4 regions of the Streptomyces lienomycini genome follow, and region 3 is predicted to be linked to each of the others. Evidence: riboswitches for the same ligand, from Rfam matches in the RefSeq annotation. Region 3 holds a riboswitch; each other region holds the start of a gene.

Region 1 (2,190 bases), 2.2 Mb from region 3:
CCGAGCCGCACGCCGAGCGCGCCCGCGAACGACGCCTCCACGGGCCCGGCGTTGGGGCTCGGATGCCGCCCGGCGTCCGCACGCCAGGCGCGTACGGCGCCCCGCGGATCGCCACCGGCCGCGGTGGTCAGTACGGCGGTCAGACGGGCGCCCGGCCAGCCCGCGAGGTCGTCCAGGCGGGCCGAGGCCCAGCCGTAGCGGCGGTACCTGGCGGACTTGTGGCCGACCATGGCGTCCAGCGTGTTCACGGCCCGGAAACCGAGCAGTCCCGGGACTCCGGCCACGGCGCCCCACACCAGGGCGCCCACGACCGCGTCCGAGGTGTTCTCGGCGACGGACTCCACGACGGCCCGGGCGATCCCGTCGGCGTCCAGCGCCTGCGGGTCCCGCCCGCACAGGTGCGGCAGCCGCGCCCGCGCCGCCTCGACGTCCCCCGCCTCCAGGGCCCGCCCGATCGCACCGGCCTCCCGGGCGAGCGACGTGCCGCCGACCACCGCCCAGGTGGCCGCGCCCGTCAGTACGACGGAGACGGCGGGAGAGCGGCGTACGGCCCGCGCGGCGGCCGAGCCGAGCGCGGCGGCGCCACCGGCGCACACGACGGTGTGCAGCGCGCCCCACCCCCGGTGGTCCCGCCACAGCACCTGTTCCACGGCACCCGCGGCACGGCCGAACGCGGCGACCGGGTGTCCGCGGCGTGGATCGCCGAGGAGGAGGTCACCGAGAAGACCGGCGGCGGCGCCGTACGCGAAGACGCGTCCGGCACGCACGGCTCAACCGGCCGTGGGAAGGGAGAGTCGAAGCGTGTCGCTGATGAGCCTGGAACGGCAGCCGCGCATGGCGATATGTCCTCACTCAGGGTGTCCGCGCCCTGGTTCGAAGAGCACGGCGGCGAGAGTTCCTGGCTCCCGGGAATCCTGACCCCCGGTCACAGTGGCGGGACCGCGCCGGATTCGCACCGGGCTTCCTCTCCTGCCGCCGTAGATGGCCCCGGAAGTCCACCACGGCCCGCGAACACCCGTCAACCTGGCGTTGACCTGCGGCGCCGGGTGTGCTGAGGCCCACACCGTCGAAAGCTCGCCAGGTCCACGACATCGACGCTTTCTGGGCTCTTCCCCGGTGGGCAGGCTGGGAAGACTGGAGGGGACGGAAGCGCGTGTACGCGGGCGGGGGACAGCGGTGGGGCGGCGAGTGATGGTGCCGAGGCCGCGTGACGGCCGGTGGGCCGGAGGAGGTGGGTGCGATCGAAAGCGAACGGTCAGGGCACGCGTGGTTCAAGAGCAGCTATTCCACCGACGGGGGTGAGGCATGCGTCGAGATGGCCGTCGGGGGCGGACGCGTACTGGTACGTGACTCGAAGCAACGTCGACACGCTGTGCTCGCCTTTCGTCACGCGTCGTGGTGTGGTTTTCTGGCGGGGCTTGTGGACCCGGATTCGCGCGGTGTCTGACCGCCGCGCGGGGGGACGGGAGGTACACGCATGGCAGACCGAATCAAAGGGACCGCTTCCGCGCGCCCGGGGTGGCCCGGTACGCGTGGAGACCGGATGACCGGGGCGGCGCCGTTGGCGCTCTACTGCTCGGTGGTGGGGGTCCTCGCCGTCGGGCTGGGCGCGCTGGTCGCGTTCCTGGCCCCGGGCGGTGCCGCCCGGGGCATGGTGTGGCTGGTGGTGACCGCGGCGGTGGCCGTGGGCGCGGGGCTGTGGTGGGGGCTCACTCCTGTCACGGACCGCCTCCGCGTTCTGAACCGCGCTCTGACGGCCGTGGAGCCTCGGCGGCGCCACCACTGACGGGCTGGGCGGGCGCCGACGCGGCCCGGCCGCGCAGCGCCCTGCCGATTCCGGCACCCAGGGCGGCGAGGAGGGCCGCGCCGAAAGCGCCGATGGCGGCAGTGGTGAGGGGGGACGCGGAGCCGTGCGGAAGGCTGGGCGCGACCCGCGTGGCGAGGGCGATGCTGAACAGCAGGATGCTCCCGCACGCCGTGCCCAGCAGGAGACGGGCGGAAATCAGCCGGATCTCTCCGGCCACCCGGGCGTTCTCCACGTCGATGAGCGCCTCGGCCCACTCGCGGCGCTGCATGGCGTACGCCTTGAGCGCGCAGTCGTCGACCGGAGGAGGCCCCTGCTCCGTGTCGCCGGATCCCCCCGGCGGGTCGGTGGCGGGGCCGGTGCGGACCGGCGCGCGCCACCGCTGC
Region 2 (2,190 bases), 2.1 Mb from region 3:
CGGGGTCGCCTCGCCGACGCAGGCGCACTTCGGCGGCTCCTCCGACGAGATCCCCGGCATCGGCGAGATCGGCTACATCGGTCTCACCGCGTTCGTGCTGAACGTCCTGGTCACGGTGGTCCTCACCTTCGTCCTGAGGGCGGTCAAGGCGCCCGACGGCGTCGACGAGACCAAGCCGGGCGACTACACGGCGGACGCGGGCGACGCCGGTGTCCAGGTGGAGCTGCCGCCGGCCACGGCGGGCAGCTCGCACTGATCCCCGCCGCGCGAACGAGACGGGCCGTCGGAGAAATCCGGCGGCCCGTTGTCGTACCCGTCGGGCACACTCGGCGTCATGGACTTCGTCATCCGGCGGGCAACGGCCGAGGAGTACGACACCCTCGGCGAGATCACCGCGCAGGCCTACCTGCGCGACGGCCTCCTCGACTTCGGGGAGAGCGACTCCTACCTGGACGAGCTGCGCGACGTGGCCAAGCGCGCCGCGGCCGCCGAGGTGCTGGTCGCCGTGGCCGACGGCCGGGTGCTCGGCGGCGCGACCTTCGTGCCGTGCGGCGGCCCCATGGCGGACATCGCGCGCCCCGGCGAGGCCGAGATACGCATGCTCGCCGTCGACCGCGAGGCACGCGGTCGCGGGGCGGGCGAGGCCCTCGTGCGGGCCTGCGTCGACCGCGCGCGGGCCGTCGATGGCTGCCGGAGCGTCGTGCTGTCGACCCAGCGCACCATGCGCACCGCCCACCGCCTCTACGAGCGCCTGGGCTTCGCCCGCACGCCCGACCGCGACTGGAATCCCCTGCCGGAGCTGGACGACATCATGCTGCTCACCTACGAACTGACGCTCTGACACGGGGCGCGGCACCCTGCCTGGACACAACATCTGGGGGTGCTCGCGTCCCCCGGCACAAGATGTATGCTCGTGCTCGCTGTCGCCGCAGGGGAATCCGGTGCGAATCCGGAACTGTCCCGCAACGGTGTACTTGCGTGCATCCGTACGTCTTCACACGTGCGCGCACGCCTGTCCAGTCCGAGGACCTGTCGACAGTGTGCCCGGCCGTCCCGGTCCGGGTGCCATGACGTCCGGGCCTCGTGGAGTGGGCCGGTGGACGCGACGCCGCGTGCGCTCGTGAGCTGCCCCCTGCCCTCCCTCCGCCAGGCCCCGTGCCGAGCGAGGGAGTGCCCCACGTGACCATCGCGCCAGCCGACCCGGCTTCAGCGACGCCGGTGACCGCCGTCCCGGTGACAGCCGCGCCCGCGGCCGAGGAGTCCGACGGCCCCGGTGCCGCCCTGCTGCGGACCCTGACCGGGCTGACCGCCGACCTTCCCGGTGCCGACCCCGGCCGGGTGGCCGCCGCCGCGCTGCGCGGCCGGTCCGCCCGCGCGGACGAGGCGGAGCTGCGCGAGCTGGCCACGGAGGCGGCCGCCGGGCTGATCTCCGAGGACCCGGTCTACTCCCGGCTGGCCGCCCGGCTGCTGACCGTCGGCATCCGCGCCGAGGCCGCCTCCCAGGGCGTCGTGACCTTCACCGACTCCGTCGCCACCGGCCACCGCGAGGGCCTGATCGCCGACCGCACCGCGGCCTTCGTACGGCTGCACGCGGACCGGCTCGACGCGCTGGTCGACCCGGCCGCCGACGACCGCTTCGGCTACTTCGGACTGCGCACCCTGTACAGCCGCTACCTGCTGCGCCACCCGATCACCCGCAAGGCCGTCGAGACGCCCCAGCACTTCCTGCTGCGGGTCGCCGCCGGACTCGCCGAGGACGACTCCCCCCGCTCGGTCGACGAGGTCGCCGCGCTCTACGGCCTGATGAGCCGCCTGGACTACCTCCCCTCCTCCCCCACCCTCTTCAACTCCGGCACCCGGCACGCCCAGATGTCGTCCTGCTACCTCCTGGACTCGCCCAAGGACGAGCTGGACTCCCTCTACGACCGCCTCCACCAGGTCGCCCGCCTGTCCAAGCACGCCGGCGGCATCGGCATCGCCTACTCCCGCGTCCGCGCCCGGGGTTCGCTGATCCGCGGCACCAACGGGCACTCCAACGGCATCGTCCCGTTCCTGAAGACGCTGGACGCCTCGGTCGCCGCGGTGAACCAGGGCGGCCGGCGCAAGGGCGCGGCGGCGGTCTACCTGGAGACCTGGCACGCGGACGTCGAGGAGTTCCTGGAACTGCGGGACAACACCGGCGAGGACGCC
Region 3 (2,190 bases):
TCGGCGGTCTGGGACCTGCGGGTGAGGTCGCCGAGGACCAGGACGTCTGGGTTCCGGTCGGCGACGGTCTCCCAGCCGGTCTGCGGCCACTCCTCGTGGGTGTCGTCCATGGCGTTCTCGGCGCCGACCGCGCGGGTGATGATGCCCGGGGCACCGCAGCAGCCCGCCAGGTAGGGCGAGGTGGAGTTGGCGAACCAGTACATGAGGGTGACGCCGGAGGCGTCGATGCCGGATGTCGCCTTGTCGACCCTTGACCTCAGGTCGGCGACGAGCTTCTCGCCGCGCTGTTCGACGCCGAAGAGGCGGGCCAGGTCGCGGACTTCGCCGTAGACGGTGTCCATGGTGAGGGGCTCGGCCCGGACGCCGTCGCCGTCGCCGCTGTTGTCCTTGCCGGCGCAGTCGGACGGGGACAGGTAGGCCGGTACGCCGAGTTCGGTGAACTGTTCGCGGGTGGCCACGCCGCCGGTGCCGAGGGTGGAGGCGAAGGAGGCGGTGACGAGGTCGGGTTCCGCGTCCAGGACCGTCTCGAAGGACGGCATGTCGTCGGCGAGCCGGGGGACGCCCGCGTTCGCCTTCTCCAGTCCCTTCATGACCGGGTCGGTCCAGGTGGCGGTGCCCGCCATGCGGTCGGCGAGGCCGAGCGAGAGCAGGATCTCCGTGCTGCCCTGGTTGAGGGAGACCGCCCGCCGGGGCGGCGCGGCGACCCGCACCTGGTGCCCGCAGTCACTGACGGTGCGTGGCCGACCGGCGGCGTCGGCCGGGGCGGCCGGGGCGTCGGTGCTCGCGCCGGCGCCGCAGCCGGAGGCCAGCAGGGCGGCGGACAGCAGCAGGGCGGGGGCGCGGACGGCGCGGTGGGGGCGGAGGAGGCGGCGGAGACCGCCGGGGCGCGCTGCGGGCACGGAAGATCCTCTGGCGTCGAGGGCTCGTACGCGAAGCCCGTTCGTACGGTGCGGCCCGCGCCGCACGCGGCACGGGTGCCAGCAGGTCTTCGGACTCGGGTTCGACCGGACGGAACGCCTTCCCGGCCGGCGTACGCCGGCCAGTGGCCCGTGTTCCGCCCGTCCCCCTCACCGCTGCGCGTCAGTTCCGGATTCGCACCGGATTCCCTGACCCACCAGGTGGGTTCGACTGGCTTGCGCAAGCTACCACAGGGTCGGCGCGTGGGCCGGGGGCGGGCCTCTGCCCGACCTGTCCCCGGCCCACGTGTCCGCCCGCCCGCGTGTCAGCTCTTCGGCATGAGGACCGTGTCGATGATGTAGACGTTGGCGTTGGCGGTCTTCACGTTGCCGCAGACCACGCCGGCGGAGTCGTTGACCTTGTAGGACTCGTCCGAGCCCGAGGTGGTCAGCTTCGACTTCTGCAGGGTGTCGAAGGAGCCGTTCTCCAGGTCCTTGGGGGCGAGCTTCTGGCCCACGACGTGGTAGGTCAGGATGTCGGTGAGCATCGCCTTGTCGTTGAGGACCTTGTCCAGGTCGGCCTTCGGGATCTTGGCGAAGGCGTCGTTGGTCGGCGCGAAGACCGTGATGTTCTCGGCGTTGTTGAGCGTGTCGACCAGTCCGGCCTTCTTGACCGCGGAGACGAGCGTGGACAGGGCCGGGTTGTTCGAGGCGGCCGTGGCGACCGGGTCCTTGGCCATCCCGTCGAACGAACCGGCGCCCTCCTTCGGCACCGTGGAACAGGCCGGGCCGAACGGCTCGTCGGAGTCCGCCATGCCGCCGGAGGTGTCGGCCGACTTGTCGTCGTTCGCCGCGGGCGCCGAGGAGGCGGCCTGGGCGGAGTCCGAGGAGCCGCTGTCGCCGTCGTCGGAGCAGGCGGCCAGGGACAGGGGCAGGACGGCGGCCGCGACGACGGCGACGGCGGAGCGGCGGATGCGGGCGTTCATGGAGAATCTCCCTGAAAACGGGCAGCTTGAGGGCTGCGTTGAAGCGGTGTCGTGGTGCAGAGCTGCGGTGGTGTGCGGCGGTCCGCCGAGTACGCGGCGCCGTTACGTGAAGGCCGGCCGACCCGGTTGCGGGGTCAGCCGCCGGTTCGCTGTCGGCGTGGTCTCGGTTCTTCGCTCACACGGGTAATCCGAAGCCGGCTCGGGTCCGGATTGGTCGCCCACCCGATCGAGTGAAGAAATTTCGGGGGCACCTCTGTGACCTGCGGTTTTCCGAAGGGAACTGTGGAATCCGGGACGACCGGCGACGG
Region 4 (2,190 bases), 1.4 Mb from region 3:
TGCCCTGGCTCGTGCGCGGCCTGATCGCGGTGGCGGTGGTCGCCGCCTACTTCCTGCTCCCCCTCGACCAACTGGGCCCGCAGCGCCCCGTGCTGAGCTGGGTGCTGTTCGCCGCGCTGCTGACGGGCGTGGCCGTGCTGCTGCTCCGGCAGATCCGCCACGTGCTCCTCGACCGGCCGGACAGCCGGCCCGGGGTGGTCATCTCGCTGCTGATCGTCCTGTCCGTGCACGTCTTCGCGGCCACCTACTACGCCCTGGCCAAGCAGCCCGGCGAGTTCAGCGGGCTGCGGACCCGGGTCGACGCGCTGTACTTCACCGTGGTCACGCTCGCCACGGTCGGCTACGGGGACATCACCCCGCGGGGGCAGGCCGCCAGGATCGTGGCCGTGCTGCAGATCACGTACAGCTTCGTCTTCCTGACGGCCGCCGCCACGGCGCTGACCACCAGGATGCGCGACATGGTGGTCCGGGGCACCGACCGTGGCCGCTCCCGCTGACCGCGGTGGGGCCCGCTTGTGCCCGCCCCCGTGCGCGCACTACTGTCGCCACGCCTTGGTGAACGGGAAACCGGTGTGATGCCGGTGCGGCCCTCGCCACTGTGAATCGGGAAGTCCGGCTCCGGCCCTCAGGGGCAGCCACTGGGTCCTTGCGACCCGGGAAGGCGGAGCACGGGCGGTGGTACCCGTAAGCCAGGAGACCGGCCAAGGCGCGTCGTCCATCCACGAGGTGCTGGAGAGGGTCTGCTGAGCCATGCACATAGCCGAGGGCTTTCTGCCACCGGCGCACGCGATCGCCTGGGGTGTCGCGTCCGCGCCGTTCGTCGTCCACGGAGTACGGTCACTCACCCGTGAGGTCAGGGAGCACCCGGAGAGCACGCTGCTCCTCGGCGCCTCCGGGGCCTTCACGTTCGTCCTGTCCGCCCTGAAACTGCCGTCCGTCACCGGGAGTTGCTCGCACCCGACCGGCACCGGTCTGGGCGCCATCCTCTTCCGGCCGCCGATCATGGCGGTTCTGGGCACCATCACCCTGCTCTTCCAGGCGCTGCTGCTCGCACACGGCGGGCTGACCACGCTGGGCGCCAACGTCTTCTCGATGGCGATCGTCGGCCCCTGGGCGGGGTACGGCGTCTACCGGCTGCTGCGCCGCTACGAGGTGCCGCTGATGGTCACCGTGTTCTTCGGCGCGTTCGTCGCCGACCTGTCCACCTACTGCGTCACCAGCGTGCAGCTGGCGCTGGCGTTCCCGGACCCGGGCAGCGGGTTCCTGGGCGCGCTCGGCAAGTTCGGGTCGATCTTCGCCGTCACGCAGATCCCGCTCGCGGTCAGCGAGGGCCTGCTGACGGTGGTGGTGATGCGGCTGCTCGTGCAGTCGAGCAAGGGCGAACTGACGCGGTTGGGCGTCCTGTTGGCCAAGGCCGGCGAGCGCGGGGCGGTGGCCCGGTGAAGCGCGGTACGAAGATCAACGCCCTGCTGCTGCTCGTCGTGGTCGCGCTGGCGGTGCTGCCGCTGGTGCTGGGGCTCGGCGACCACAAGGAGGAGCCGTTCGCCGGTGCCGACGCCGAGGCGGAGACCGCGATCACGGAGATCGAACCGGACTACGAGCCGTGGTTCTCGCCGCTGTACGAACCGCCGTCCGGGGAGGTCGAGTCGGCGCTGTTCGCGCTGCAGGCGGCGCTCGGCGCGGGCGTGCTGGCGTACTACTTCGGCCTGCGCCGGGGCCGCCGGCAGGGCGAGCGGCGGGCGGTGACGGGGGCGGCTCTGGCCGATGCGGGGGCGGACACGGCGCCCACCCGGGCAGTGGCGGGGGCAGTGCCGGGGGACGCCCCCGAAGGGGACTGAGTGCTGCCGATCGACGCGGCGGCGCACGGCAGTCGGTGGCGCCGCCGCCATCCCGTGGACAAGGCGGTGCTCGGTCTCGGCCTGACCGTGCTGGCGATCTCGCTGCCGCCCTGGCCGGGCGCGGCGCTGGTGCTGGTGGCGGCGCTCGCGGTACTGCTCGGCCCGGCGGGCGTGCCCGGGCGCCGGCTGTGGCGGGCCTACCGGGTGCCGCTGGGGTTCTGTGTGACGGGGGCGTTGCCCCTGCTGGTGCGGGTCGGGGGCCCCGACGGGTTTCTGGGGGCGGCGGAGGGCGGCCCGCTGCGCGCGGCCGAGCTGCTGCTGCGCACCTCGGCGGCCTCGCTGGGCGTGCTGC

What was found. Region 3 has a riboswitch for cobalamin ahead of BJ961_RS15625 (ABC transporter substrate-binding protein). Riboswitches for the same ligand answer to the same signal wherever they lie in the genome.
Region 1: another riboswitch for cobalamin. It lies ahead of BJ961_RS25995 (cobalamin biosynthesis protein); the one in region 3 lies ahead of BJ961_RS15625 (ABC transporter substrate-binding protein).
Region 2: another riboswitch for cobalamin. It lies ahead of BJ961_RS06160 (ribonucleoside-diphosphate reductase subunit alpha); the one in region 3 lies ahead of BJ961_RS15625 (ABC transporter substrate-binding protein).
Region 4: another riboswitch for cobalamin. It lies ahead of BJ961_RS09580 (energy-coupling factor ABC transporter permease); the one in region 3 lies ahead of BJ961_RS15625 (ABC transporter substrate-binding protein).

The regions. Positions count from the first base shown of each region.
Region 1 covers NZ_CP116257.1:5,693,069-5,695,258, reverse strand. Annotated here, with positions in the region: gene BJ961_RS25995 (cobalamin biosynthesis protein) at 1-767, opposite strand, end outside; cobalamin riboswitch at 874-1,015, opposite strand; gene BJ961_RS25990 (DUF397 domain-containing protein) at 1,208-1,447, shown strand; gene BJ961_RS25985 (hypothetical protein) at 1,570-1,722, opposite strand; gene BJ961_RS25980 (hypothetical protein) at 1,719-2,190, opposite strand, start outside.
Region 2 covers NZ_CP116257.1:1,297,363-1,299,552, reverse strand. Annotated here, with positions in the region: gene mctP (monocarboxylate uptake permease MctP) at 1-256, shown strand, start outside; gene BJ961_RS06165 (GNAT family N-acetyltransferase) at 335-841, shown strand; cobalamin riboswitch at 908-1,051, shown strand; gene BJ961_RS06160 (ribonucleoside-diphosphate reductase subunit alpha) at 1,180-2,190, shown strand, end outside.
Region 3 covers NZ_CP116257.1:3,446,600-3,448,789, reverse strand. Annotated here, with positions in the region: gene BJ961_RS15625 (ABC transporter substrate-binding protein) at 1-899, opposite strand, end outside; cobalamin riboswitch at 963-1,148, opposite strand; gene BJ961_RS15620 (fasciclin domain-containing protein) at 1,223-1,882, opposite strand.
Region 4 covers NZ_CP116257.1:2,076,013-2,078,202, reverse strand. Annotated here, with positions in the region: gene BJ961_RS09585 (potassium channel family protein) at 1-497, shown strand, start outside; cobalamin riboswitch at 537-720, shown strand; gene BJ961_RS09580 (energy-coupling factor ABC transporter permease) at 751-1,443, shown strand; gene BJ961_RS09575 (energy-coupling factor ABC transporter substrate-binding protein) at 1,440-1,838, shown strand; gene cbiQ (cobalt ECF transporter T component CbiQ) at 1,839-2,190, shown strand, end outside.